2 regions of the Arthrobacter sp. AK01 genome follow, and region 2 is predicted to be linked to the other one. Evidence: riboswitches for the same ligand, from Rfam matches in the RefSeq annotation. Region 2 holds a riboswitch; the other holds the start of a gene.

Region 1 (3,398 bases), on a different contig from region 2:
GCTTTAGGACCGTTTCAACCGCTGGCAGCTCCAGCGCCCCAATCGACGACGGAAGGTGGCCGTCCGGCTGCTGCTGCAGTACCGGCTGTGCCAGCCCGCATGCGTGCTGGTGCGCGGCAGGCGGGTGCTCACTTGAGGGCTTCCTTTGCGGCGTCGAGGATCTCTTCAAGAGCCGTCCCGGAGGCCTGCGGTGTCGTAGACGCAACGGGCTTGCCGGTGGGCCGGGGCTTGGACGTCTGCGTGGACGTTTCCGTGGGAGTGGGAGTGGGAGTGGGAGTGGGAGTCGGCGTCGGAGTGACAGTCGGCGTCGTCGTGGGTGTCGGAGACGGTGTCGTGGGCGGCGTGGTGATCGTGTCCGAGGGCACGTCGCCAGGAGCCGGAGCTGGCTGAGCCGGTGCCGGGCTGGTGGTACCAGGCGCAGCGGCGATGGTCGCAGGCACAGGGGACGGGACCCACACCGGATCAGCCAGTGAAATCTTCGGGGTAGGAATCGACGACGGCGAAACGGCGGCGGGTGCCTCCGGAACCGTGGCCGGCTGACCGGCTTCCGATGTCGCCGCCGCTGATGCAGAAGGCGATGAGGCGGTGGAGTACGAAGCGCTGGGCGCGGGGGTTGCCGAGCCCGAGTTTCGATCGGTGCCGCTACCGCTGGCTTCCTGGGCTGGCGTTTCCTGGCCGAAGAAGGGCAGCTCGAGAGCCTGCCCCAAGGTTCCGGCCGTCAGGACCAGGCCGAGGGCACCTGCCACCACGGCCATGCGCTGGCTCATGTGCTTGACCGACGCAGCTTTCCGCAAAACCGTGTGGGGTTCCCGGCCAAAGGAGGAGCCACCAAAGCTGGATTTGGCGGCAGCGGCTGACGCTGCCTGCTTGCGAACATCCTTGCGGCCGGCGAGTGACGCCGACGCCGTTGCGGCCGCGGCGACCTGGGCCGGGGACTTGCCTCGCGGCGACACAGGGGCCGGAGCCGCGGATGTGGTCGCGGATTCATCGCGGGCTGCCACCACGGGGATGGCTGCCGTGGCTGGTTCCGACGAGCCTGGCTGAGGGCTTGTGGGATTAACGATCGGGATGGCCGCGGTGGGAGGCCCCGGCGTGGTGGATGCCGGAGTCTCAGCTTGAACGACCGGAATGGCTGCAGTTGCCGCCTCAACAGGCCCGGGCCGGGATGATTCCCCAGTTGCGGGCTCTGCAGGAGCGATCACAGCCTGGGTTGCCTGCTCCCGCTCGGCCGCGCGTACGGCTGCGCGGGTGGTGGGCGTTGCGACGGTGGGGTCGGCCGCGGTGGCGGCTTCCGGCGTCGTGCTTGTAGTTTCGGGCGCCGCGACGGAGTCTGCAGGCGCGCTGATGGGGGATCCGCTGGGTTGGGCCCGACGGCGTCCGGTTGGCTTGGTGCGCTCGCGCTCAGTCTGGGCGCGGCGCGGCTGATCCATGGTTGGGGACATGGTGGTTGCCTCTCAACGCCTTCGAGGTTAGCTGTCGGGTTCGGACGAGGCCGTCCGGCCGCACAAGGCGGCTTCACCCCAAGGACTTGAATCAAGTCCGGGAACTTTTGGGTCCCCCGCCTCTGCCGCGGGTCTGGCGGATCCCGGATTGCGGCAGAGCTCGGCGTCAATCCGGAAGCGGCCCAGCGGAGATAAGGGTCGCCCTACGACGGTACATGAGCCGGAAAGTAAAGTCACATTAATGTAACGGGCGGTAGGCCTCCCCCATTGAGAGGCCTCTAGCGCTTAGGCTTCGGGGCCGGCGCTGGAGCCGGGAGCTCGTGCTGGATCTTCTGGATTTGATGTGCCTGATGAGTCTCAGGGCGGAAGATCTCGTCGGCGATGCCCAGCATCCCGCCCGCCGCCGCACGCCTGACTCCGCGCTTGGACTGCCGCGAGGTCCAGTACCAGAGGCCGGCGAGGAGCGCGGGAACTCCGAGTACTGCGGCCAACACGGCCAAGATATCCATGGCACAAGACTAGCTTCGGCGTGCACCGGCAGGTAGACATTGTCTATGGACCTGCCAGTGATGCCGCCCGTCTCGCCCATGCTCGCCAAGTCCGTTCCGGCCATCCCCGATGTTGGGCACTATGAGCCCAAGTGGGACGGCTTCAGGACCATCGTCTTCAAGGATGGGAACGAGGTCATCCTGGGCAGCCGCAACGAGAAACCCATGACCAGGTACTTCCCGGAGCTGGTGGACGCGCTGCGGAAGAACCTCCCGGACAAATGCGTGATCGACGGCGAGATTGTCCTGATCCAGGGCAACAGGCTCGAATTCGAGGTGCTTCAGCAGCGGATCCATCCCGCGGACAGCCGGGTCCGGATGCTCGCTGAGAAGACCCCATCATCCATGATCGCCTTCGACATCCTGGCCCTGGGCGGTGAGGACCTGATGGGCAGGCCGTTCTCTGAGCGCCGCGCCATCCTTGAACGCGCGCTCGCCAAGGCTGAGCCTCCCGTCTACGTGACGCCCGCGGTGACGGACCTTGAGCGGGCGCAGGAGTGGTTCGTGCAGCTCGAGGGCGCAGGCTTGGACGGTGTGCTGTCCAAGCCGCTGGATGGGACCTATCAACCCAACAAGCGCGTGATGTTCAAGACCAAGCACGAGCGGACGGCGGACTGCGTGGTGGCCGGATTCCGCTGGCACAAGACGGCGAAAGTTGTGGGGTCCATGCTGTTGGGCCTTTATAACGACGCCGGACGCCTCCAGCACGTGGGGGTGGTGGCCTCATTCCCCATGGCCAAGCGGGAAAGCCTGGTGGCCGAGCTTGAGCCCTACCAGGTTGAACTCAGCGAGCACCCTTGGGGCGAGTGGGCCAGCCAGGGCGAAGGGGTCGCGGGTTCCCGGATGCCTGGTGCCCAGAGCCGGTGGAGCGGGGGCAAGGACTTCTCGTTCGTGCCGCTGCGCCCCGAACTGGTGATCGAGGTGGCCTACGACTACATGGAGGGCGACCGCTTCCGCCACACCACGCAGTTCCGGCGGTGGCGGCCGGACCGAACCCCGGAAAGCTGCACATATTCGCAGCTGGAGGAGCCGGCGGAGTACGACCTCGGTGAGATCCTGAGGCTGCCGTAGTTACTCCTCGTGCCCTTGGTCGCTGCTCATGCTGCCCTCGGCGGGCGGGGTTTCCCCTGGGGGTACTCCGCCGCCGGGCTCGAGTCCCGTGAGATTTCCGTCCAGCGGATCGGGGTTGGCGGAGGCTGCCGGGTCATTGTCTTCGTCCTGGCGCAATTCCGGATCGGCGTTCACATGGTCGTTCCGGGCCGCGGGGGTTGTTGCGGCACCGTAGGGCCCCGTAGCGCCGGTCACGCCGAAGCCCTGCTCGTCCTGGGGGTCTTTACTGGTCACGATCAGCCCTTTCGTAAGCAAACTTACTAATACGCTTGCTCCGCCAGCCTATCCGGGACGGGCT
Region 2 (3,398 bases):
GCCGCCGGCGGTGACGACTACGTCACCAAGCCGTTCAGCATGGAGGAAGTCCTCCTGCGCCTCCACCGCCTGGTCCAGCGTTCCGGCGTCGCCGCGATGGACACCGCCGAGCTGGTGGTGGGCGACCTCACCCTGAACGTGGACACGCGCGAAGTAACCAGGGCAGGCGAGGACATCCCGCTCACCGCAACGCAGTTCGAGCTTCTGCGCTACCTCATGGAGAACCCCAAACGCGTGGTCAGCAAAGCACAGATCCTGGACAGGGTGTGGGACTACGATTTCGGCGGCCAAGCCAACATCGTGGAGCTCTACATTTCCTACCTGCGCAAGAAGATCGAGGCCAACCATCCGCCGATGATCCACACCATCCGCGGTGCCGGATACGTCATCAAGCCAGCGGACTAGGCGTTGAGCACACTTTCAGGAGTGGCCAGGAAGTCGGGCCGCAGTTGGCTGAACCCCTCCACGTGGCACTTGCGCACCAGGCTGGTTCTGGTGGCCATGGCACTGCTGGTCGCCATTTGCGGGGCAGTTGGCGTGGTGAGCTACGCCTCCATGGACATGGTGTTCAACAAGCAGCTCGACAGCCAACTGGAGCAGGCATCCAGCCGCGCCAACAACTTCGGCAGGCCACCGGCGAACTTTCCTGGGTCCGGAAGGCCTGACCCGCTGGAGGCTCGCGGGCAGGCCGCCGGGACGCTGAACGCCCGGATCAACGGCTCAATTGTGAGCAGCTCGGGCCTGATCGATGCCAGGGGAAACCGGGTGTCGCTCTCCGCGGCCGACGAACAAGTGCTGCTGTCCCTCCCCACGGACAACCGTCCTGTGGACCGTTCGCTCTCCAACGGCGACTATCGGTTGGTAGCCGTCGAGACCAATGGCGATGTGATCGTGACAGGGCTGCCGCTTGCGGACAAGCAGAGCGCCGAGGCCTCGCTGGTCTGGACCATGGTGCTGGTTTCGCTCGGCGGACTGGTGCTGATCGGCCTTGCGGGCACGGTCATCATCCGCCGCACCATGCGGCCATTGGAACAGCTCTCGGAGGTGGCCACCAAGGTTTCGCGCCTGCCCCTGGACGCCGGTGAAGTGGCGCTCGCGGTGCGCGTACCCCCGTCGGCCGCTCATCCCGGAACGGAAGTCGGCAGCGTTGGCCATGCCCTGAATCAAATGCTGAACAACGTCTCCAGCGCGTTGGAAGCCCGGCAGGAGAGCGAAACCAAGGTTCGACAGTTCGTCGCTGATGCCTCGCATGAGCTCCGCACACCGCTGACCGCCATCCGCGGCTACACAGAACTGCTGCGGATGACCGAAAACTTCACCGACGACGGCCGGAAGTCATTGGCTCGCGTCCAAAGCCAATCCGAGCGGATGACCACACTGGTGGAGGATCTCCTGCTACTGGCCAGGCTGGACGAAGGCCAGCCCATCAAGGTTACGGATGTGGACCTCACGCAATTAGTCATCGAAACGGTCAGCGACGAAAAAGTCATGGCTCCGGACCACATCTGGCAACTCCAGCTCCCGGACGAACCCATCACTGTGAGGGGTGACGCCACGCAACTGCATCAGGTGTTGGCCAACCTGCTCTCCAACGCACGCAAACACACGGACGCCGGGACCACCGTGGTTACGGGCGTCATGCTCTCCGCCGATGGCAGCGCAGTGGTTACCGTGACTGACAACGGCCCGGGCATTCCGGAAGATTTCCAAAGCCGGATTTTCTCCCGGTTTGCCCGCGCCGATGCCGCAAGGTCGGGGTCCGAGGGCACGTCCGGGCTGGGCCTGTCCATCGTCGAATCCATCGTGGAGGCGCACGGTGGCAGCGTTGAGGTGACCTCGCGTCAAGGGCGCACGGAGTTCGCCCTTCGACTCCCTACCGTCAGCAACGAACGCGTGTAACGAATCCGGCAAGGCGACTCACCGGTATCGTGATCTCTGTTACCTAAATGTGACTTCTACCGAAACCTCCTGTACCGTCGAAAGGGTGGGTCGCCCCAACTGACCCACATCCGGGATGCGCCGAGCTCTGCCACTTCCCGGAGTCCGCTCTTTCTCCGAGGCAGAGACGGGGGACCCAGAGTCTCCGGGCCCAGGCATTTTTGCCGGCCCTTGGGGTGAAGCCGCAGCGTGATGCGCGGCCGGATGACCTCATCCGAACCCGACAGCTAACTCCGCAGGCGCTGAGAGGTAATCACATATGTCTGAATTTAACGATCAGACGCGCCCTTCCGCGCGTCACCGCGATGAACACAACGCCCCGTTGACCAAGTCGCAGGCTGTCCTCAAGAACGCCGCCCGTCAGGGTAAGTCCGGCCACCGCATGTCGGTTGTTGCCGGTGTTGTAGCTGCTGCACTGGGCGTTGCATCGCTCGGCACTGCTGCCAACGCCGCCCTAACCCTCCCCGAGGTGAGCCGCGTTGCCGAGACCCAGGCGAATGCCCAGGTCAGCAATAACAAGTCAGCCGAGATCTCCGCTTCCCTGGATGCAGCCGCCGCAAAGGGCGCCGCTGACCGGGCTGCAGCGGACAAGGTGGCTGCTGAGAAGGCTGCCGCCGAAAAGGCTGCCGCTGACCAGGCCGCAGCTGAAAAGGCTGCTGCCGAAAAGGCTGCCGCTGACCAGGCCGCAGCAGAGAAAGCCGCTGCAGATGCTGCCGCCAAGCAGGCTGCTGATGCCGCTGCTGCCGCCGCCGCTGCCGAAGCTGCCGCCGCTGCTGCAGCCCCGAAAGCTGTGGACGATCCCGCCGCCGCCAAGGCCTATGCCGCCAGCATCCTGGGCAACTACGGCTGGAGCGCCGGCGAAATGACCGCTTTGAACACCCTGTGGGAGAAGGAATCCAACTGGAAGACCACTGCCACGAACGCTTCCAGCGGCGCCTACGGCATTGTCCAGTCCCTGCCGGCCTCCAAGATGGCAACTGCCGGTGCTGACTGGCAGACCAACTACCAGACCCAGATCAAGTGGGGCCTGAATTACATCAAGGAACGCTACGGATCCCCGTCGGCTGCCCTGGCCTTCCACTTGGCCAACAACTGGTACTAAACCAGACTGCTTGATACCGCGCCGGTTGCCGCCGCTCGCACCAGTACCCACTGGAGCGGACGGCGGGAACCGGCGCGGTTTTCCCGTTTCACAGCTGCCCCTCGGAGTTCACAGTGGGGTCACAGCTTCCGCCTAAAGCCCTCATAATCGGCGGGCCCATTCTGGAAGCATGACGCTCATAGATCCAGCCACCAGCTCCTTGCGACGACGGGTCCATTCCGCGGGCTTCGCTGGCGCGGCGTCGCCGGCTGGCCAGCAGGCTCTCCCGCAAGGAGGGCCGGAGGGCCGGCAGCTGCCTCGGCGCTCCCCCGTTGACACCCGCGTTGCCGTACCTGTCCTTGACGTCGCCATCCCTGTG

What was found. Region 2 has a riboswitch for cyclic di-AMP ahead of LN996_RS15970 (hypothetical protein). Riboswitches for the same ligand answer to the same signal wherever they lie in the genome.
Region 1: another riboswitch for cyclic di-AMP. It lies ahead of LN996_RS19975 (hypothetical protein); the one in region 2 lies ahead of LN996_RS15970 (hypothetical protein).

What each region holds. Positions count from the first base shown of each region.
Region 1 is NZ_JAJOHP010000075.1:9,372-12,769, forward strand. It holds gene LN996_RS19975 (hypothetical protein) at 129-1,442, opposite strand; cyclic di-AMP (ydaO/yuaA leader) riboswitch at 1,445-1,591, opposite strand; gene LN996_RS19980 (hypothetical protein) at 1,721-1,951, opposite strand; gene LN996_RS19985 (ATP-dependent DNA ligase) at 1,997-3,061, shown strand; gene LN996_RS19990 (DUF6480 family protein) at 3,062-3,334, opposite strand.
Region 2 is NZ_JAJOHP010000046.1:33,225-36,622, forward strand. It holds gene LN996_RS15960 (response regulator transcription factor) at 1-405, shown strand, start outside; gene LN996_RS15965 (HAMP domain-containing sensor histidine kinase) at 409-1,899, shown strand; cyclic di-AMP (ydaO/yuaA leader) riboswitch at 2,008-2,194, shown strand; gene LN996_RS15970 (hypothetical protein) at 2,198-3,040, shown strand; gene LN996_RS15975 (dolichyl-phosphate beta-glucosyltransferase) at 3,210-3,398, shown strand, end outside.